Regions from separate parts of the Arthrobacter sp. 10N44_2 genome, predicted to be linked through region 3. Evidence: riboswitches for the same ligand, from Rfam matches in the RefSeq annotation. Region 3 holds a riboswitch; each other region holds the start of a gene.
What was found. Region 3 has a riboswitch for S-adenosylmethionine ahead of AC1DBX_RS15965 (bifunctional o-acetylhomoserine/o-acetylserine sulfhydrylase). Riboswitches for the same ligand answer to the same signal wherever they lie in the genome.
Positions count from the first base shown of each region.

Region 1: linked by a shared signal. The riboswitch ahead of AC1DBX_RS08825 (DUF1737 domain-containing protein) and the one ahead of AC1DBX_RS15965 (bifunctional o-acetylhomoserine/o-acetylserine sulfhydrylase) in region 3 are both predicted to bind S-adenosylmethionine.
Region 2: linked by a shared signal. The riboswitch ahead of AC1DBX_RS05235 (aminotransferase class V-fold PLP-dependent enzyme) and the one ahead of AC1DBX_RS15965 (bifunctional o-acetylhomoserine/o-acetylserine sulfhydrylase) in region 3 are both predicted to bind S-adenosylmethionine.
Region 4: linked by a shared signal. The riboswitch ahead of AC1DBX_RS07310 (methionine ABC transporter ATP-binding protein) and the one ahead of AC1DBX_RS15965 (bifunctional o-acetylhomoserine/o-acetylserine sulfhydrylase) in region 3 are both predicted to bind S-adenosylmethionine.

Region 1 is NZ_JBFTHT010000006.1:90,207-95,556, reverse strand. Features, by position in the region: gene cls (cardiolipin synthase) at 1-1, opposite strand, end outside; gene AC1DBX_RS08835 (aminodeoxychorismate lyase) at 95-1,063, shown strand; gene AC1DBX_RS08830 (ATP-grasp domain-containing protein) at 1,136-2,089, opposite strand; SAM riboswitch class IV at 2,408-2,521, shown strand; gene AC1DBX_RS08825 (DUF1737 domain-containing protein) at 2,549-2,857, shown strand; gene AC1DBX_RS08820 (rhodanese-like domain-containing protein) at 2,854-3,273, shown strand; gene AC1DBX_RS08815 (O-succinylhomoserine sulfhydrylase) at 3,274-4,482, shown strand; gene AC1DBX_RS08810 (IS481 family transposase) at 4,610-5,350, shown strand, end outside.
Region 2 is NZ_JBFTHT010000003.1:156,010-161,359, forward strand. Features, by position in the region: gene AC1DBX_RS05230 (class I SAM-dependent methyltransferase) at 1-628, opposite strand, end outside; gene AC1DBX_RS05235 (aminotransferase class V-fold PLP-dependent enzyme) at 709-2,148, opposite strand; SAM riboswitch class IV at 2,183-2,296, opposite strand; gene hisN (histidinol-phosphatase) at 2,374-3,204, opposite strand; gene rsgA (ribosome small subunit-dependent GTPase A) at 3,281-4,396, opposite strand; gene aroA (3-phosphoshikimate 1-carboxyvinyltransferase) at 4,380-5,350, opposite strand, start outside.
Region 3 is NZ_JBFTHT010000016.1:37,931-43,280, reverse strand. Features, by position in the region: gene metX (homoserine O-acetyltransferase MetX) at 1-672, opposite strand, end outside; SAM riboswitch class IV at 684-799, opposite strand; gene AC1DBX_RS15965 (bifunctional o-acetylhomoserine/o-acetylserine sulfhydrylase) at 983-2,299, opposite strand; SAM riboswitch class IV at 2,361-2,476, opposite strand; gene AC1DBX_RS15960 (VOC family protein) at 2,646-3,284, shown strand; gene AC1DBX_RS15955 (CPBP family intramembrane glutamic endopeptidase) at 3,396-4,163, opposite strand; gene AC1DBX_RS15950 (histidine phosphatase family protein) at 4,264-4,944, shown strand; gene AC1DBX_RS15945 (amidohydrolase family protein) at 5,008-5,350, opposite strand, start outside.
Region 4 is NZ_JBFTHT010000004.1:283,391-288,740, reverse strand. Features, by position in the region: gene sfnG (dimethylsulfone monooxygenase SfnG) at 1-200, opposite strand, end outside; gene acs (acetate--CoA ligase) at 211-2,436, opposite strand; gene AC1DBX_RS07315 (CoA-binding protein) at 2,744-3,169, shown strand; SAM riboswitch class I at 3,267-3,357, shown strand; gene AC1DBX_RS07310 (methionine ABC transporter ATP-binding protein) at 3,497-4,306, shown strand; gene AC1DBX_RS07305 (methionine ABC transporter permease) at 4,299-4,964, shown strand; gene AC1DBX_RS07300 (LLM class flavin-dependent oxidoreductase) at 5,011-5,350, shown strand, end outside.

The DNA of each region.
Region 1 (5,350 bases), on a different contig from region 3:
CAGGCGAACCCCTCAACGTACAAGCCACGCGGAACAGTTCCGAACGGGCAGTGACCAAATCCTATCCCGGGACCACCGAGACTAAGCTTTAGCCATGACCACTCCTGCCCCTGTTCCCGCGCCCGCGACCGTTCTGGTCTTCCTCGACCCGGCGTTCGACGGCGGCCGCGTTGCCGACGCGTCGCAGCCGCAGCTGATGGCCACGGACCTGGGCGCCACCCGCGGCGACGGCGTTTTCGAATCCCTCCTGGCCGTCGGCGGCCGGCCCCGCAAGATCCAGGCGCACCTGACCCGGCTGGCCGGCTCTGCCCGGCTTCTGGAGCTGGACATCCCCGCCGAGGACGCATGGCGGCGGGCGGTGGAAACCGCCATCCGCGAGTTCCGGCGGCAGGAACCCGCCGCGGCTGCAACGGGCGGCGCGGAGCAGGACGAGGTGGTGGTGAAGCTGATTGTCACCCGCGGGCCGGAGGGCGCGGCTGCCCCCACGTGCTGGGTCCAGGCCTCCGCCCCGGCGGCCGCGGGACGGCGGCAGCGCGAGACCGGGATCGACGTCATCCTGCTCGACCGCGGCTACGACAGTGAAGTCGGCGAGCGCGCCCCGTGGCTCCTGCTCGGCGCCAAGACCCTTTCCTACGCCGTGAACATGGCGGCGCTGCGCTACGCCCACCGGCAGGGCGCCGACGACGTCATCTTCACGTCCGCGGACGGCAGGGTGCTCGAAGGTCCGACGTCGACCGTTCTGCTGGCCCACCTGGAAACCTCGGACGACGGCGCCGGCGGCGTCCGCACCATCCGGCGGCTCATCACTCCCCAGCTGGACAGCGGCATCCTGCCCGGCACATCACAGGGCGCCTTGTTCACCGCCGCCAAGGCCGCCGGCTGGGAGCTGGGCTACGGCCCGCTGGAGCCGAAGGACCTGCTGGACGCCGACGCGGTCTGGCTGATCTCCAGCATCCGGCTCCTGGCCCCGGTCAACCACATCGACGGGCAGGAAATCGGCACCCCGGAACTCCGGCGCCAACTCACGGCCGAACTCAACGCCCTCTTCGCGACCATCGAATAGCAACGCGGGGTCAGTTACGGCCCATCGCATGTCCTCGGATGGGCCGTAAGTGACCCCGCGTTGGTGTTGCGCTCACCCCAGGGCGTCCGCGGGCACTGCCGGGCACAGGCGGAACGAGGCCGGGTTGAACGCCGGGAGCATGAACGTTGCGAGCACGGCGTCGAGCATTTCCGGGGCCCAGGTGCTGTTCTCCCCCAGGGTCGCGCAGACACCCAGCACCACGGGCGTTCCGTCGGTGCGGCGGCGGATCTGGACCTGGACCGGCCCGGTCAGCCCAAGCGTGCGGACGGCGGCCAGACCCAGCTTGCGCACATCCCCGGCCTGGTTCGCCGGCACCCTGCGGCTGACCTCGTCGCTGCCGGCGCGTCCATACGGAGTCCTGGTCTTCTCGAGGACCACCGCCACCGGCGCCATCGCGTTGCGTGCCGGGGTGCCGAACACCAGGCACACATAGTCGGCGCCCGGGATAAATTCCTGGACCAGTTGCCCCGCCGGCATGTTCTTCCAGCTAACGGAGTCGGTTCCGGCCAGCAGGTGGATCCCATGGGAGCCTTTGAAGACCCGCGGCTTGACCACCACGGGGCCGCTGAGGCCGGCGAGGGAAGCCGGCGCGGCGGCGAGGTCGCCCGGAACCGCGAACCTGGGCACCGGGATGCCGGCGGCTTGCAGCGCCCAGGTGGTGAATAGGTGGTCGTTGGCGAGGGCCACCGCGGCGGGGTCGGTCACGATGATCCGCACGTCCTGGGCGAATCCGGCGCGGGCCGCGGCCAGGACCGGGAGTTCCACGGTGAGGGTCGGAATGATGACGTTGATGGCTTCGCGGTCCACCACCCGGCGCAGGTCCAGGACCATGTCCGGGTTCGTCGCCGGCAGGAGCCTGACCGCGGCGGCGGGAGCCTCCCCGGCCTGGCGGGTGTCGGCACGGGCGTCGGAGCCGAGGTACGGGAGGCCCCGGGCTTCGAGCTGGGCCGCGACGGCCCGTCCGGCGGCGCTTGTAATCCCGGTAACGAGTATGCGCGGGCCCACGATTGCTCCATTCCGCCGTCACCGGCCGGACCGCGGCTGCGGCTCCGACCGTTCCAGCCACCGATTCCCAGACAGCTTGTTGATGGACAGACGAGTCGATTCCGGGACTGCTTGATTCACACATTGCTCGAATCACCTGCAGCTCCGGACGACTCGTCGGGCCTAATCCCCCCAGTAAACGGCGAAACGTCCCGGCAGACACGAGTGGGCTGTACCCGAAACTGGAGCCCGCCACTACTCGCCCGGGGCGCGGTCCGGTTACGGAACATGACGACGGCGGCGGTGCGGGCCGGCGTCGCAGGTGTTACGTTTTTGGGGAGTAATGAGAACCGGTGCCAAGCCCTGACTGGCCGGTCGGCAACCCTCCCTTTCGCGGCGGGGTGCCTCAGGTGAATACTCGGCATTCGAGAATTCGAGCTGCAAGCGTGAAAGAGGAGATCCGTCGTGCCCGACACGTCAATACCCACAACAGCCGCACCCGGCACAGCACCCGGCACAGCATCCGGGGGCGAGGAGAGGCTGGCCTACCGCCTGTTCACCGGGGCGGATGACCGCGCCTTTTGCGAGCGGGTGTCAGCCGCCCTGGCCGAGGGCTACGTGCTGCATGGAAGCCCCGCCGCCAGCTTCAACGGAAGCACCGTGATCGTGGCGCAGGCGCTGGTCCTGCCGGCCGCGATTGCCAGTGCGGACGCCGCCGTGGCCAATGCGGTTGATGAGCTCGACGCCGACGAATTTGGCGCCGACGGGGCCTTCGCGGGCCACGCATGAGCTACGCCGGAGACCTCAGCCCGCAGGAGGCGTGGGCCAAGCTGGAGGCCGGAGCCATCCTGGTGGATGTCCGGACCGAGGGCGAATGGGCCCACATCGGCATCCCGGACACCGCGGCCGCGGGCGAGAGCCGCAACGATCCGCTCTTCATCCAGTGGAACCTCGCCGGCGGCACGCCGAACCCGCACTTCGTGGAACAGCTAAGGCAGCAGGCGCCGGAGGACACCGCCGTCGAACTGGTGTTCCTTTGCCGTTCCGGGGCCCGGTCGATCGCGGCTGCGACGGCCGCGACGGCCGCCGGCTACACCTCGTACAACGTCCTTGAGGGCTTCGAAGGCGAGACCGACCGCTTTGGCGAACGCACCGTCAATGGCTGGAAGAACCGCGGCCTGCCCACCAACCTCGGAAAGATCTAAGTGACTTTCAATCCCGACGCCGCCGGCTGGGCGGCCGACACCCAGGCCGTCCGTGGCGGCCTTGACCGCACCGGCTTCCAGGAAACCACCGAGCCGATCTTCCTCAATTCAGGATTCGTCTACGAGTCCGCGGCCGCCGCCGAGCGCGCCTTCACCGGTGAGGACGAGCGCTTCGTCTACTCCCGCTACGGCAACCCCTCCGTCGCCACCTTCCAGGAGCGGCTCCGGCTGCTCGAGGGAACGGAGGCGTGTTTCGCGACGGCGTCCGGCATGTCCGCCGTCTTCACCGCCCTGGGCGCGCTGTTGGCGGCCGGCGACCGGGTGGTCGCGGCCCGCTCGCTGTTCGGCTCGTGCTTCGTGATCCTCAACGAAATCCTGCCGCGCTGGGGTGTCGAGACGGTCTTCGTGGACGGCCCGGACCTGGAGCAGTGGAAATCCGCGCTGTCCGAGCCGACCACGGCGGTGTTCTTCGAGTCGCCGTCGAACCCGATGCAGGAAATCGTGGACATCGCCGCCGTGAGCAAACTGGCGCACGCGGCCGGCGCCACGGTGGTGGTTGACAACGTCTTCGCCACCCCGCTGCTCCAGCGCTGCGGCGACCTCGGCGCGGACGTGGTGGTCTACTCCGGCACCAAGCACATCGACGGCCAGGGCCGCGTCCTGGGCGGGGCGATCCTGGGCACCAAGGAATTCATCGACGGGCCCGTCAAGCAGCTCATGCGGCACACCGGTCCGGCGCTTTCGGCGTTCAACGCCTGGGTGCTCACCAAGGGCCTGGAGACCATGGCCCTGCGCGTCAACCATTCCTCGGCCTCCGCGCTGCGGCTGGCCGAATGGCTCGAGGGACAGCCCGCGGTCGGCTGGGTAAAGTACCCGCTGCTGCCGTCCCACCCGCAGTACCCGCTCGCAGTGCAGCAGATGAAGGCCGGCGGGACCGTGCTCACCCTGGAGCTGCAGCCCTCCCCCGGGCGCACGGCGAAGCAGGCCGCGTTCGCACTCCTGGACGCGCTGCGGATCATCGACATCTCCAACAACCTGGGCGATGCCAAGACGCTCATCACGCACCCGGCCACCACCACGCACCGCGCGATGGGCCCGGAAGGCCGCGCGGCGATCGGGCTCAGCGACGGCGTGGTCCGGCTGTCGGTGGGCCTGGAGGATGTGGAGGACCTGATCCGCGACCTCGGCCAGGCGCTCAAGCAGGTCTAGGTGTACTGCCCAGGGACGTTGGTTCGGTGAATGTGATGACTCGCTGGAGTCGTTGACCTAAAGGTGAGGACCTCCGGTTGCACAGTGGAGTTGCTTAGACAACCGCTGCAGCGACCAGGAGGTCCTCGTGTCCCACGCTAATGCCGCTTTGACTCCACGCCAACGTTTGCGCGTCGCGCGTCTGGTCGTAGATCACGGCTGGCCGGTGTCCCGGGCTGCCGAGCAGTTCAATTGCTCCTGGCCCACGGCCAAACGGTGGGCGGCCCGCTACGCCGCGATGGGTCAGGACGGCATGGCCGACAGGTCCTCGCGCCCGCACCGGGTGGCGAACCGGACGCCGCAGCAGCTGGTGCGCAAGGTCGTGCATCTGCGCTGGAAGCAGCGTCTGGGCCCGGTCGCGATCGGCGCGAAGCTGGCCATGCCGGCCTCGACCGTGCACGCGGTTCTGGTCCGGTGCCGGCTGAACCGGCTGCATCACGTGGACAAGCGCACCGGGGAGGTCATCCGCCGCTACGAGCATGAGACTCCTGGAGCGATGATCCACGTCGATGTGAAGAAGCTAGGGAACATCCCCGACGGCGGCGGTTGGCGCTACGTCGGCCGGCAACAAGGCGGCATGAACCGGGCAGGAACCCCGGACAAACCGCGCAGCAGACATCGTGGCCCGCTGATCGGCATCGCCTACGTGCACACCGTCATCGACGACCACTCACGGGTCGCCTACGCCGAGATCCACAGCGACGAAACAGCAGCCACCGCAGTCGAAGTGCTCAGGCGGGCCGTGTCCTGGTTTGCCGCCCGCGGCGTCACCGTCGAGCGGGTCCTCTCCGACAACGGCTCAGCCTACAAATCCCACCTCTGGCGGGAC
Region 2 (5,350 bases), on a different contig from region 3:
GGATGTCCTCCGTCGTGACGGAATCCTCCCAGCGCGTCAGGTGGCTCTCCAGCCCGGTGAACTCGGGGCCCACGGCCGGACGGAAGTGTGGTTTGTGGACGTCCCCGGCGTGCATGATCCGGGAGAGCCGGTGCACCCAGGGCACGCTGGTGTCCAGCTGGTTCCAGATCAGACCCAGCACGCCGTGCGGCCGCAGGATCCGGGCAATCTCGGCGCTTGCCAGGCCGGGGTCGCACCAGTGCCACGCCTGGGCGACCGTGACCAGGTCAAAGGACTCCGGCTCGAGACCGGTGTCCTCGGCGCTGCCCTCGATGGCGGTGACGTCCGGCAGGGTCCGGCGCAACTGCCCGAGCATGTCGGCAGAGGGGTCCACGGCCACCGTGCCCAGTCCGCGTTCCGCCAAAAGGGAGGTGAACTTCCCGGTGCCCGCGCCAATGTCCGCGGCGTCCCTGGCTCCCGCCGGGACCAGCCAGTCGGCTGACTCCTGCGGATAGCCGGGGCGGACGCGCTCGTAGTGCTCCCCGCCGTCCTGGAAGCTTTGTCCGAGTTCCTGGCGCCGCTCGCTGTGCAGTTTCGGTCCGCTGTGCGGCTTGACTCCGCTGTGGAGCCTGGGGCCGGCACTTGCCACGTGCGATCTCCTTCGGGAAGGTCCTGCTGGTTTCAGATACCTTTCGAATTTACCGCACCCGCGCCGGGCCCCGATCCTGCCTAGTCGAGGGTGCAGGGCGCAGCGCCGGCGGTGCCCGGGGTGTTCGGCGCCCAGTGGGGATAGCTGCGGGTATCGTTGGCCGGCACCCAGCGGCCGGCGTCCACCACGTAATCCCAGCCGAGTCCGTTCTGCCGCAGCTGCTGCAGGCCGGCCAGCAGGCGTTCGGCGTCCTCCAGCCGTGAGCCGAGGCCGAAGCTGGCCCGCAGGGAGCCGGCGGGCAGGCCGAGCCGCTTGAGCAGCGGGTGGGCGCAGAAGCGGCCGTCGCGCAGGCCAATGCCGTGTTCGGCCGACAGGTAGGCGGCCACCAGTCCGGCGTCGTAGCCTTCCACGGAAAAGTTCACGACGCCGATCGTGCCGGTGTCCGGCTGATCGCCTCCAGTGGAAGAAGCGGAGGAAGAATCGGAAGCCGAATCGGCAAAGATCCGGTGCACGGTTACTCCCTCGATGCCCTGGAGGCCCTCGACGAGGAAGGACCGGATGGCGTCCTCGTGGGCCTGCCACTGCTCCGGGTCCAGGGCCGCAATGACCTGGGTGGCGCGGGCGAGGGCCGCCGCGCCGAGGACGTTCGGCGAGCCGCCCTCGTGCCGGGCAGGTCCCGTGGTCCAGCTGACGGAGTCGAGCCGGGCATCGCGGACCGCGCCGCCGCCGGCCAGGTGCGGGGTGCCGGCGTCGAGCCAGTCCGTCCGCCCCACCAGCACGCCGGCGCCGAACGGGGCGTACAGCTTGTGTCCCGAGAAGGCGAGGTAATCGACGTCGTCCGCGGCGATATTGATCCGCCGGTGCGGGGCGAGCTGCGCGGCGTCGACAACGATCCTGGCGCCGTATTCGTGCGCCAGTGCGGCCAGGGTCCGGATCGGGAGGATCTCTCCGGTGACGTTGGAGGCGCCGGTGACGGCCAACAGGCTGACGCCGCCGCGGGCGAGTTCGTCGCGCAGGCGGTCCACGGTGGCCGCGAGGGTGGCGGCGGCCACGACGCTGCGGTGCGGGACATTCTGCCAGGGCAGGAGGTTGGCGTGGTGTTCGATGTCGAGGTAGAGGACCTCGCCCGCGGGCCGCCCGTCGCGCAGCGGCAGGCAGCCGGCCAGCAGGTTCAGGGAATCGGTGGTGTTGCGCGTGAAGATCACGGAATCGCCGGGCCGGCCGCCCACGAAGTCCCGCACGATGTCCCGGGCGTTCTCGTAGACGGAGGTGCTGATCTGTGATGCGTAGCCGGCGCCGCGGTGCACGCTTGCGTAGTACGGCAGGATTTCGTTCAGGTAGGCCGAGACCACGGACAGGGCCGGGGCGGAGGCGCCGTAGTCGAGGTTGGCGTAGCGCGCGTGGCCGCCGGTGATCAGCGGGGCCTGGATTTCGGCCCCGGTGACGGCTGCCAGCGGGCGGGCCGCGAGGGCAAGCCGTGCATGGAATTCAGGGGCAACGGGGAAAATGGCAGTTGTCATGGGACCTCACTCGAACAGGACCCCACACCGTGGGAATCCGCGCTTGCCGGGTCCGTTCCGGACCGGCCAGGTCGTCACCCGGGGCACCCCACCGCGACTGGAGGGTTGCCGGCCAGCAAACCGGGGTTTAGCGCTGGCACTCGTGACCTGCATCGAGCGTAGGACATCGGCGCAGCCGGGGAAAAGGCGGCCGCCGATTGTGAAGCGGAATATTACGGGCGCGGATCAGTTGTTCGGGTGGGCCTGAAAGAGGTCGTCGAGTCCGGGGTTGAGCCGCTTGAGGACTTCCGAGTGCAGGATCGAATTGGTGGCCAGGGCGTTGCCGCCGAAGGGGCCGTCCTCGCCTTCGAGCGAGGTGAAGCGGCCGCCGGCCTCGGTCACGATCGGCACCAGGGCGGCCATGTCGTAGAGATTCAGCTCGGGTTCGCAGGCGATGTCCACGGCGCCCTCGGCCACGAGGCAGTACGACCAGAAGTCACCGTAGGCGCGGGTCCGCCACACTTCCTCGGTCAGGCCCAGGAACTCATCCAGGTTCCCGCGTTCCTTCCAGCCGCCAAGGCTGGAGTAGGACAGCGAGGCGTCCTCGAGATTGGAGACGTTGGATACCTTCAACCGTGTGGCGGCGGCGAGCGAGCGGCCCGTGTAGGCGCCTGCACCCTTGGCGGCCCACCAGCGCTTGCCCAGTGCCGGCGCGCTGACGACGCCGACCACCGGCTCGCCCTCATCGACGAGGGCGATCAGGGTGGCCCAGACCGGGACGCCGCGGACAAAGTTCTTCGTGCCGTCGATCGGGTCGATGATCCACCGGCGGGAACCGTGGCCCGAGCTGCCGAACTCTTCGCCCAGGACCGCGTCACGCGGACGTGACCGGGAGAGCTGGCCGCGGATGGCCTCTTCCGCGGACTTGTCGGCATCGGTGACGGGTGTGAGGTCGGGCTTCGTCTCGATCCGAAGGTCGAGCGCCTTGAAGCGGCTCATGGTCTGGGAATCGACCGAATCTGCCAGTACATGGGCAAGGCGCAGGTCATCGTTATAGCTCGAAGCGGGTTGGCTCATGGTTCCAAACTACCGTCAAACCGGGCCGCCGGGCGGGAGGCCGCGGCTCGGCGCCGCCGCCCCGCTGCCGGTCCGGCTAGGAGACGGTGCCCAGTTCCTTGGTTTCCTGCGCTTCCATCCGCGGGTCCGTGCCCAGCAGCCGGCGCAGGGACGCGAGCCTGGCCGGTCCCGAGGGCCCCGCGTGCCCGGCCGCAACCCACTTGTCGACGCCGCAGTTGACGGCGGTGGAGTCATGCTTGCAGCCGCGTTCGCAATCATCGGTGCCCGGTTCCAGGTCCGGGAAGGAACGCAGGATCCGGTCCGGGTCCACGTGGGCCAGGCCGAAGGACCGGATGCCGGGGGTATCGATGATCCAGCTGCCGGCAGGGGCATCGTTGACTTTGAGCGCCAGTGCGGAGGAGGACGTGTGGCGGCCGCGGCCGGTTACCGCGTTCACGCCTCCCGTGGCCCGCTCGGCCCCGGTCAGGGCGTTGACCATGGTGGACTTGCCGACGCCGGAATGGCCCAGCATCACGGTGACCTTGCCGTCGAGGTAGTCGCGCAGCTGGGATACCGCGTCCTTGTCGAGCCGGGCGGAGAGCCCGTCGTCGGAGCGGGCGTCGATGCCGGAAGCGGCGGAGTCGGCGGTCTTGGAGATGATGACGGGGAAGTCGAGGTGCTGGTAGTTGGACAGCAGCTCGGCGGGATCCTTGACGTCGGCCTTGGTGACGAGCAGCAGCGGCTCAATGCCGGCGTCGTACGCGGCCACCAGCGCGCGGTCGATGAAACCGGTCCGCGGCTCGGGGTTGGCAGCGGCGACCACCACCACCAGCTGGTCGGCGTTGGCCACGACGGCACGTTCGATCGGGTCCGTGTCGTCGGCGCTGCGGCGCAGCAGCGTCTTGCGGTCCTGGATCCTGACCAGCCGCGCCAGAGTGTCGGGCTCGCCGGTGACATCCCCGACCAGGGAGACGAAGTCGCCGGCAACCACCGGGTTGCGGCGCAGTTCCCGGGCCCGGGCCGCGATGATCTTGCGTTCGTCCGCGGTCCCCTCGCCGACGACGGCGGTGTAGCGGCCGCGGTCAACGGTGATGATGCGTCCGGTGACGGCGTCGTCGTAGCTGGGCCGGTCCTTGGTGCGGGGCCGTGTGCCCTTCTTGTTCGGCCGGATCCGGACGTCGGACTCGTCCCAGGAATCAGTGCTGCGTGCCACCGGCGGTGTCCTCATCTGCGGCGGGTCCTTGGGCCAGCATCGCTTCCCAGAGTTGCGGGAAATCGGGCATGGTCTTGGCCGTGGTTGCGATGTCCTCGACTTCCACGCCGGCTACGGCAAGGCCGAGGATGGCGCCGGCGGTTGCCATGCGGTGGTCCGCGTAGCTGTGCACGACGCCGCCGTGCAGCGCGGCCGGGCGGATGATGAGGCCGTCGGGGGTTTCTTCGGCGTCCCCGCCGAGGCGGTTGATTTCGGCGACGAGGGCGGCGAGCCGGTCCGTTTCATGGCCGCGGAGGTGGGCGATGCCGCCCAGCCGTGAGGGGCCGGTGGCGAGGGCGCACAGCGCGGCAACGGTGGGGGCGAGTTCGCTGGTTTCGTCGAAGTCGCCGCCCTTGATCTCCGGGCCTCCGCTGACGGTCAGGGTGCCGCCGTCAACCGTCACCGTGGCGCCCATAGCGGTCAGGATTCCGCGCCAGAGATCACCCACCTGGGTGGTTTCCGCAGGCCAGTTCGGGATCCGCACGGTGCCGCCGGTGGCCAGGGCCGCCGCGAGGAAGGGTCCGGCGTTCGAGAGGTCCTGCTCGATCCGGACGTCGAAGGCGCGGATCGGGCCGGGGGAGACAACCCAGTGGTTCGGCACCGAGTCGTCGACCGCCACGCCCACGCCGCGCAGCACGGCCACGGTCATGTTGATGTGGTCCAGGCTCGGCACGGGCTTGCCGACGTGCTCCAGGTGGAGTCCCTCGGTGAAGCGCGCCCCGGCCAGCAGCAGGGCGGAAACGAACTGGGACGAAGCGCTGGCATCGATGACCAGGTGGCCGCCGCGCACCTCGCCCGAGCCGTGCACCGTGAACGGCAACGACGACGCCGGACCGCCGTCGGGTGCGGTGACTGCCACACCCAGGCCGGCGAGGGCCTCGATAATGGTGCCCATCGGGCGTTTGCGGGCGTGTG
Region 3 (5,350 bases):
CCCTGCTTCGGGTTCCGGGCCGCCGTAGTAGTCCCCGCCCTTGAAGTGGGGGTCCTGGCGGATGGCCAGCGTCTGGGCCTGCGCGAAGGCAATCTGTTCGGCGGTGCTGCTGGCGCCGACGGAAATCACGGCGCAGCGCCGGACCCGGCCGGGAAACGTGACGGCCCATTCAAGGGCGCGCGCGCCGCCGAGCGAGCCGCCCAGCACCGCGTACCAGCTGCCGATGCCCAGGGCATCGGCCAGCCGCGCCTCGGCGGCGGCGGTGTCCCGCAGGGTGACCAGCGGGAACCGCGATCCCCAAGGGCGCCCGTCGGGGGCCGGGGTGGAAGGCCCGGTGGATCCGTAGCAGCCGCCCAGGATGTTGATCGAAACGACGAAATACTTGTCCGTGTCCACGGGAGCCCCGGGTCCGGCGAGCTGTTCCCACCAGCCGGGCTCCCCGCTCTCGCCGCGGGTCACGTGTGTGTCGCCGGTCAGGGCGTGTTCAATGAGCACGGCGTTGGAGGCGTCCGCGTTCAGGGTCCCCCACGTCTCGTAGGCGAGCACCACATCCGGCAACGGAGTCCCGGATTCGAGCTGCAGATCACCGATCCTGACGAACTGGACGGTCCCGTCAGGGGTCCGGGATGGTTTGGTTTCGGGAACACCCGTGCGGGTGACGGCAATCGTCATGTGAGGACCTATCTTCGCGCTTGCCCGCCGTCAGCTGACCGGCAGGCCAGGTCTTCACCCGGGGCACCCCGCCGCAAAAGGAGGGTTGCCGGCCAGCAAGCCGGGGCTGTCGCTGGCACTCATGACCTGGTACGAGTCTACGAAACGGGGTGCGGAAATGACGAAGATTATGACTTCCATGTGACAGCCGGACCCGTCAGCACCGCAGACTCCCCACCTTTGACAGCCGTGACTGGCGGGTCGCCCAGGAGTGCCGGCGATTCCCGGTGTCATGCCCGTAAAGGTGGGGAAATTCGGCGTGGGCTTCGGCCTAGGCGGACTTGGCCGCGCGGAATCCGGCGTCGAGGTCCGCGAGGATGTCGTCAATGTGCTCCAGCCCCACCGAAAGCCGCACCAGCCCGGGGTTCACCCCGGCGATCACCTGCTGTTCGGGCGAGAGCTGGCTGTGGGTGGTCGACGCCGGATGGATCACCAGCGACCGGACATCGCCGATGTTCGCGACGTGCGAGTGCAGTTCGAGGGCATCGACGAACCGCTTGCCGGCCTCCGCTCCCCCTGCAATGTTGAACGCCACGACGGCGCCGGTCCCCTTGGGCCCGTACTTGCGGCCGCGCTCGTACCAGGGGCTGGACGGCAGCCCGGCGTAGGCGACCGATTCGACGTCGTTCCGCCCCTCCAGCCAGTGCGCCACCTTCGTGGCGTTGGCCACGTGGCGCTCGACGCGCAGGCTCAGCGTTTCGATGCCCTGGGCGATGAGGAAGGCGTTGAACGGGGACACCGCGGAGCCGAGGTCGCGCAGGAGCTGGACCCGGGCCTTGAGGATGTAGGAGAGATTCGCGCCCAGCGCGCCGTCGGCTCCGAGGTCGCGGGCGTAGACCAGGCCGTTGTAGGTGGGGTCCGGGGTGTTGAAGCCGGGGAACCGCTCCGGGTCCTTCCCAAAGTCGAAGTTGCCGGAGTCCACGATCACGCCGGCGATCGCGGCGCCGTGCCCGCCGAGGTACTTGGTGGCGGAATGGACCACGATGTCCGCGCCCCACTCGATCGGCCGGATCAGGTAGGGGGTGGAGAGCGTGTTGTCGACCACCAGCGGCACGCCGGCCTCGTGCGCCACGCGGGAGACGCCCTCGATGTCCAGGACGTCCTGGCGGGGGTTGGAGACCACTTCGCCGAAGAACAGCTTGGTGTTGGGCTGGACGGCATCCCGCCACTGGTCCAGGTTGTCCGGGTCCGCCACGAAGGTCACGGAGATGCCGAACTTCTTCAGCGTGTGCGCGAGCAGGTTGTAGGTTCCGCCATAGAGGCTCGGGCTGGCCACCACATGGTCCCCGGCCTCGGCGATATTGAGGATGGCGAACGTCTCGGCGGCCTGGCCGGAGCTGAGCAGCAGCGCCGCGAGACCGCCTTCCAGGCTGGCGACGCGCTGTTCGACGGCGTCCTGGGTCGGGTTGCCGATCCGGGTGTAGATGGGCGCGAGCTCGGCGAGCGCAAAGCGGTTCGCGGCGCTTTCGGCGCTGGGGAACACGAACGACGTCGTCTGGTAGATAGGCAGGGAACGCGCGCCCGTGGCGCTGTCCGGCTCCTGGCCGGCGTGGATCTGGCGGGTTTCAAAGGACCAGGCGTTGGACATTGGTGCTCCTCGAGTCACTGGGCACAGCACCGGCCTGGGCTTTCGGCCCGAACCGGAACAGGCGCCGCGCTTGCCCTCCGGCGGGCGCCGGACGGCCAGGTCTTCACCCGGGGCACCCCACCGCGATACGAGGGTTGCCGGCCAGCAAGCCGGGGCTGTGCGCTGGCACTCATGACCTGACTTCAGTGTAGGAATGGCGGCGGAGCCCTGGATAGCTTTGTGACGAAGATGAAGACGGCCGCCGTGACGGAGCATCCGGGGCGCCGCGTTCCGCGCCCCAGGACGTCCCATGACGGTTAGGGGAGCCTAAGCTGAGAGGTCCATCACAAAGTGCCAAGATGATGGCATGCGCATGGATCACGTCTCTTACGCCTGTGAACACGATGGCTTGGCAGCCACCACTGAACGTATTGCGTCTGCCCTCGGCGTTGAAGCCGTGAAGGGTGGAGTGCACCCCCGTTTCGGGACACGCAACATGATTATCCCGCTCGCGGGACACAAGTACCTGGAAGTCGTGGAGGTCCTGAACCACCCGGCTTCCGACAAGGCCCCGTTCGGCCAGGCCGTCCGGGCACGCTCCGAGGCCGGCGGCGGCTGGATGGGCTGGTGCGTCGAGGTTGACGACCTGGCCCCGTTCGAGGAGCGGCTCGGCCGCGCCGCCGTCAACGGCAACCGGAAGTTTCCCGACGGCCGCGAACTGGTCTGGAAGCAGATCGGCATCCTGGGGCTCATCGCCGACCCGCAGGTGCCATACATGCTCAAGTGGGAGGGTGACCCGGAGTTGCACCCGTCCAACGCCTACGCGAGCGATGTCAAGATGTCCGCACTGACCATTGCCGGTTCGGCCGAGCGCGTCACGGAGTGGCTGGGCGAACCGGTTGAAAAGCCGCTGGAAGACGTCGCCGTGAACTGGATCGCGCCGCACGGTACTCCCGGCATCCTCTCTGTCACCTTCGAGACCGCCTCCGGAGCGGTCACGATCTAACGCTCCACCCGCCCCACGCTTCGGCCGCCATCTCTTAGGTGCCAACGATGTCACCTAGGAGACGGCGGCCGAGATCATTTAAGGCCTGCTCCTAAAAGCAACGCGGGGAACTCAGCCCAGGCCCACTGCCTTGCCGAACAGGCTGAACCCCACGAACGCCACGGTGTCCAGGATGGCGTGGGCGATCACCAGCGGCATCACCCGTTTGGTCCGCGTGTAGACCAGCGCGAAGACGACGCCCATCACCGCGTTGCCGATGAACGGCCCGAACCCCTGGTACAGGTGATAGCTGCCGCGGAGCAGGGCGCTGGCGGCGATGGCCGCCGGCACGCTCCAGCCCAGTTTCCCGAGCCGGTCCAGCAGGTACGCCACCACAATCACTTCCTCGACCACCGCGTGCCGGATCGCGGACAGGACCAGCACCGGCACGGTCCACCAGTATGCGTCCAGGGCGCTGGGGATGATCGCCGTCGTGATCCCCAGCGCCCGGCCGGCGGCGTAGAGCCCCAGGGACGGAATGCCGATGAGCGCGGCGAGTCCGAGACCCTGCAGGAGGTCCTTGCCGGGCCGGGCGAAGTCGAAGCCGATCCTTCGGAACGCCGAGGTTCCGCGCTCACCGGCCGGCCAGTGTTCGGTGAGGAAATAGATCACGAGGGCCACCGGGACCAGGGCGAAGATGATGTCCAGCAACTGGTAGGTGAGGTCGAAGTATTCGCGTGCGCTCTGTGAGCGATTCAGGGTGGATGTCCCCTGGGCCAGCGGCGCCGTGGTCATCTTGTCCAGCAACTGCACCAGGGAGTAGATCGCGGACTGCCCGAGTGACAACCCCAGGACAATCAACACTTCGAACCGCAGCCGACGGCGGGAGGGAACCAACATGGTTCTATCTTGCCTGCACTTGCCGATAGTTTGCTGGTGCCCGCATGGTGCCGGCCGCGCCGGCACCCCCGGCTTTTTAGGAGCCCTATGCTTGGGGATTATGAGTGCGCCCCGGAAAATCATCATGATCCGGCACGGCCAGTCTGCCGCCAATGCCGACACCTCGATCTACAACCGTGTTCCGGACTACCGGATCCCGTTGACCGCGCTGGGCCTGGAGCAGGCCACCGCGGCCGGGGACGAGGTCCGGCGCCAGCTGGACGGCCGCCCGGTGTGCGTCTACGTCTCCCCTTACCTGCGCGCCTACCAGACCCTCGAGGCGCTGAATCTCGGCCCGCTCGTGGAGCGGGTGATCGAGGAACCGCGCCTGCGCGAACAGGACTGGGCCAACTTTCAGATCGCCGGCGACATCGAGGACCAGAAGGAGCTCCGCAACGCCTACGGGCACTTCTTCTACCGCTTCCGCGAGGGCGAGTCCGGTTCCGATGTGTATGACAGGATTTCTTCCTTCATGGAAACCCTGCACCGGCACTGGTCCCGGCCCGGCTATGCCCCGAACGCGCTGTTTGTGACGCACGGATTGACCATGCGGCTGTTCTGCATGCGCTGGTTCCACTGGTCGGTGGAATATTTCGAGTCCCTGAACAACCCCGAGAACGCCGAGGTCCGCACCCTGCTGCGCACCTCGCACGGCAAGTACGAGCTCGACAAGCCCTTCACGCAGTGGGAGAAGAGGCGCGTGGACGAGACCGTCCTCGACGCACCGCCCATGATGTTCTAGGGCGGCCCGTCCGGGGCCGGAGCCAGCCGGGTCAGCGGACCGGCTCGCTAACGGACCGGCTGGCTAACGGACCGGCTGCGCCACACCGGCGCGCCACACCGCGTGCGTCAGGGGGATGCCTGGCCGGTAGGCCAGATGCGTGGCGGAAGGTGCGTTGAGCAGGTGCAGGTCCGCGCGGTGCCCGACGGCGATCGAGCCCACCGCGCGTTCGCCGTCGGCGTCGTTCCCGGACTCCCGGCCCAGGGCCAGCGCGCCGCCGTAGGTCGCGGCGCGCACCGCCTCGTGGACGCTGAGCCGCATCTGCAGCACGGCGGTGGTGACGCAGAACGCCATGGAGCTGGTGTAGGACGTGCCGGGGTTGCAGTTGGAGGCCAGCGCCAGCTGCACACCGGCGTCGAGCAGTTCA
Region 4 (5,350 bases), on a different contig from region 3:
GAGGCGGCGTACCGGGTCTGGGTCAGGGCGTATTCGAAGCCGGAGTTCTCCGCGATCCTGGCCAGCTTCTTGTTGTATTCGAAGTCCCAGCCGGTGCGCTGTTCGATGGTGGACACCACCAGGCCGCCGGAGACGTTGGGGACCCAGTAGGCGAACTTGAGCGGTTCGGAAAGACGGGCGACGTTGCTGATCTCAGTCATGGGTGTTCCTTTACTTCCGGGTGGGGCTTGCTGCTGCCAGGAATTCCGCGGCGCGGTCGCGCAGCACATCCTGGATGCCCGCGATGGATGGTTCGTTCTGCAGCGAGGTGGTGTCGCCGAGCGTTGTGCCTTCGAACAGCTGGGTCAGCAGCCGGCGCATGATCTTGCCGCTGCGGGTTTTCGGCACGTCGGGAACGACGACGACGTCCCGCGGCTTGGCGATCGGGCCGATCTGCTTCGCGACGTGCGCCTTCAGCACACCCTGGATGTCGGGGGCGGCCGCCGAATCCTTCAGCACCACGAACGCGACGATCGCGTGGCCGGTCTTTGCGTCCGCGACCGGGCAGACGCCGGCCTCCACCACGTCCGGGTGGGCGACGAGCGCCGATTCGACCTCGATGGTGGAGAGCAGGTGTCCGGAGACGTTGAGGGTGTCGTCCACCCGCCCGAGGATCCAGATGTCGCCGTCGTCGTCATACTTGGCGCCGTCACCGGCGAGGAACCAGCCCTGCTCGGCGTATTGGCGCCAGTACGAATCGAAGTAGCGGCGCGGGTTGCCCCAGACCGTCCGGGCGATCGCCGGGCCGGGGGAGTCCACCACGATGAAACCCTGGACGCCGGGCGGCACCGTGTTGCCGGCGTCGTCCACGATGCGCGTGCTGACGCCGGGCAGCGGGCGGGCCGCGCAGCCGGGCTTGAACGCGGCGTCCGTCGGTGCCGGGGAGAGGATGGTGGCGCCGGTTTCGGACTGCCACCACGTGTCCACCACGGGGGCGGTGCCGGCGCCGATGTTGGTCCGGAACCAGCGCCAGGCCTCGGGGTTGATGGCCTCGCCTACCGTGCCGAGAAGACGGATAGAGGAGAGGTCGTACGTGTCCGGGACGCCGTCCGGGAACCAGCCCATGAGGGAGCGGACCAGGGTGGGCGCGGTGTAATACTGCGTGACCGCGTAGCGTTCGATGATCTCAAAGTGCCGGCCCGGGTGCGGGGTGTTGGGCGTGCCCTCGAAGATGACCTGCGTGGCGCCGTTGGAGAGCGGGCCGTAGAGCTCATAGGTGTGCGCGGTGACCCAGGCGAGGTCGGCCGTGCACCAGTGCACGTCCTCCTCCCGCAGCCCGGGGTCGGGGTTGCTGAACAGGTGCTCGAAGCTCCATGACGCCTGTGTGAGGTAGCCGCCGGAGGTGTGGACCAGGCCCTTGGGCTTGCCGGTGGTGCCGGAGGTGTACATGATGAACAGCGGCGTCTCGGCGTCGAACGCCTCGGCTTCGTGAGTCTCGGAGGCGGTGCCGACGGCGTCGTGCCACCACACATCGCGGCCGGCGGTCATCGGAACGGTGTCCAGTTCGTCCGCGGGAGTGGTCCGGTTGACCACCAGGACGTGTTCGATGGCGTTGTCGCCGGAGACGGCGGCGTCCGCGTTGTCCTTGACCGGCACGGCGGTGCCGCGGCGGAACTGGCCGTCGGTGGTGACCAGGAGCTTGGCGCCGGTGTCCTCCACCCGGAACTTCAGGGCCTCGGCGGAGAATCCGCCGAAGACCAGGGAATGGATGGCACCGATCCGGGCCACTGCGAGGGTGATGATCACGGTTTCGGGGATGACGGGGAGGTAGATGACCACCCGGTCGCCCTTGGTGATACCGAGATCCAGGAGGGCATTGGCGGCTTTGGAGACCTCGCGCTGGAGTCCGGCGTAGGTGACGGCACGGCGGTCGCCGGGCTCGCCCTCAAAGTGCAGGGCCACCTTGTCTCCGCGCCCCGCCGCTACGTGGCGGTCGACGCAGTTGTAGGCGACATTGAGCCTGCCCCCTTCGAACCAGGTGATCTGAGGTCCGGTGCCGGCCTCGACGTCGGCCGGGATCCGGCGGTGCGCGGTGTGCCAGGGCTTGGTTTGCTCCGTCGCGCCGCCGGGCAGGTCCGCCCAGTCGAGGCGGAGAGCCTGGGTTTCCCAGAACGCAACCGTCTCTGCCTGGACAGTTCCCGCGGTCGCGGCGCCGCCGTGCCGGGGAAGGTGGTTTCCGAAGGTGGTGCTGCGGTGACGCGCCGGCCCATCGGCGGGGACGCCGTGCACTGCGCCGTCCGTGGACTCGTTCAGGGACCATCCCGAAGAGCCGCGAGAGGAGCCGGGCGCGTCACGCAGCCCTGCTTCGTTCGCCGTCGCGTCCGAAGTGGTTTGTGGGAATGCCTCGGACGCAGTCCGGGCAAAGGTGGGCAGGGCGGAAGAATTCTCAGGGGTCATTGCTGCACTCCATCGGTCCTGGCAGTAGCACCCTTGGTTGCTCCGGCTCCCTCGAATTTCACCGAAGGAGGGCGGAGCGGTTGCGTGGGAATGGTCGTCTCACGTCACCGAGGGGTTGCTGCGGCGTCATCGATCCAGGTCTCTCGGCCGCTCGGGATGGTCACTACCTACTAGAACTTCAGATGCACGATTCCGCAAAATCGGCGTCCGGGAGCGCCGTAATATTCGTTCACCCGGCGTGGGTCCTGCCCAAATCATTCATTTATTCGACAATTGCCCGGAAAGGTCGCAGGAGTAAGGTTGATGCATGGCCCATGTTAACGATCCGGCAGTCATTGACCGCCTCATGCGAACCAAAGGCACGTGGGCGGTGGTCGGCCTCACCACCAACGAATGGCGCTCGGCGTATGAGGTCTCCCTCTATGTCCGGGACCGGATGGGCATGACCATCATTCCGGTCAACCTTCCGGGCGACGATGTCCACGGCGAGAAGGGGTACCGTTCCCTGTCTGACATCCCGGCGGAGAAGCACCCGATCGACGTCGTGGACTGCTTCGTCAACTCCCACAGGGTGGGCGCAGTCATAGACGAGGCCATCGCAGTAGGCGCCAAGGCCGTCTGGCTGCAGCTGGGCGTCTTCGACGACGCCGCGACGGACCGGGCCAAGGCCGCCGGGCTGGACGTCGTCGTGAACGCGTGCCCCGCCCGCGAAGGCTGGCGCGTGGGCATCTAACGGCCCGGGAATGACGATCAACAGATCGGGAAGAGTCGGTTACAAAATGTGACCGGCTTTTTCTGTATCCGGCCTCCTGCCGTGTGAGATGGACTCGTAACCATCCCGAGCGGCTGAGAGATCTGGCTCCGTGACGCCGCAGCAACCCCCTCCTTTGAGGACGGTGCTACCGCCAGGACCGATGGAGAACCACTGTGTTCTGAGGCTCCCCGGCTTCGCTCAGCGCTGCCCGGAAGCCAGGACCCAGGGCTTTCCTCGGGCGAGCCCGGAGGAAATCATGAACACGCAGACAGCGGCAGCGCCGCGGCCCCGAGCAGGTGGGGGCCTGTGATCGAGATCCAGAACGTCAGCACGTCATTCGCTTCGGCCGCGGGACCTTTCACGGCCGTCGATGACGTCAGCCTGCACATCAGGCGGGGCACCATCCAGGGCATCATCGGGTTCTCCGGCGCCGGCAAATCCACGCTGCTGCGCAACATCAACCTCCTCGAGCGCCCGACGTCGGGCCGCGTCCTGGTGGACGGCGTGGACCTGGTGACCCTGTCCGACGCCGAGCTCCGGACCAAGCGGCATGACATCGGCATGATTTTCCAGCACTTCAATCTCCTCAACAACCTCACGGCCCAGGAAAATGTGGAGCTGTCCCTGAAGTTCGCCGGCGTCGGGAAGGCGGAACGCCGGCGGCGGGCCGCCGAAACCCTGGAAATCGTGGACCTCGCCGACAAAGCGGGAACGTATCCGGCCAAACTCTCCGGGGGCCAGAAACAGCGGGTGGCGATCGCCCGCGCCCTCGCCACCGGGCCCAAAGTGCTGCTCTGCGACGAGCCGACGTCGGCCGTGGATCCCCGGACGACGTCATCGGTCCTGCAATACCTGGCCGACGTCAACGCCGAATTCGGCATCACAATCGTGGTGGTCACCCACGAGATGAATGTCATCAAGGCCATCGCGGACAGCGTCGCGGTCATGGAAGAAGGCCGGGTGGTGGAGCAGTTCGACCTCGCCGAACTCCAGCGCCCCGGTTTCCACCCGGCGACGTCGATCGGCCGCTACCTGGTCTCCGATGAGATCCAGCTGGACCGCTCCGGGAGGGGCACCCACACCACAGCCGCGTCGGAGGGCCTGATCAATGTTTGACCGCATCCTGGAAGTCCTGCCCGAAATCGGCGTCGCCATGGGACAGACCCTCACCATGCTGCTGGTGGCCATCCCGCTGGCGGTGCTGCTCGGGACACCGCTGGGTGTCCAGCTCTACACCATCGGTCCCAACGGGCTCAAGCACAGGCCAAAGCTGCACCGGGTCCTGGACGGGCTGGTCAACCTGCTCCGCTCGTTCCCGTTCCTGATCCTGCTGATCGCGATCATTCCCGTGACCAGGTTCATTGTCGGCACGACCATCGGCACGGCCGCCGTCATTGTCCCGCTGACCCTCAACGCCATTCCGTATTTCGCCCGCTTCGTGGAACAGAACCTGAGCCAGCTCGGCGGCGGAGTGGTCGAAGCGGCACGGTCCATGGGCGCCAGCCGGTCCCAGATCGTCCGGGACGTCCTGATTGTGGAGGCGAAGCCCGGACTCGTCAGCTCCATCACCATCATGACCGTCAGCTTCATCTCCTACTCGGCGATGGCCGGACTGGTGGGCGGCGGCGGAATCGGCGACTTCGCCATCCGGTACGGCTATTACCGCTACGAAACGCCGCTCATGATCACCGCCATTGTCCTGATGATCCTGCTGGTCACCATCGTTCAGCTGGGCGGATCCTATGTTGCCCGGCGCCTGGACAAGCGCCTCTGAGCGCCGGCAGCACCCTCGTCCCACCTCCCACAGCGGAAAGCACCCCATGACTTCAACGCCCAGTACCCGTTTCGACGGACCCCGCCCGCGCCTGCTGATCAGCGCCTTCGTGATGAACACGTCCAGCCACATCATGGGCGGCCAGTGGCGGCGCCCGGAAGCCCAGCAGCACCGGTTCAACGAACTCCAGCTCTGGATCGACCTGGCCCGCCAGCTCGAAGGCGCCAAGTTTGACGCGATCTTCTTCGCCGACGTCGTCGGTCTCTACGGCGACTACGACGGCGGGTGGGCATCGCTGCTGAAAAAGGGCCTGCAGGTGCCGTCCAACGACCCCCTCATCCTGCTGTCCGCGCTCGCCACGGGAACGCGGGAGATCGGGCTGGCCG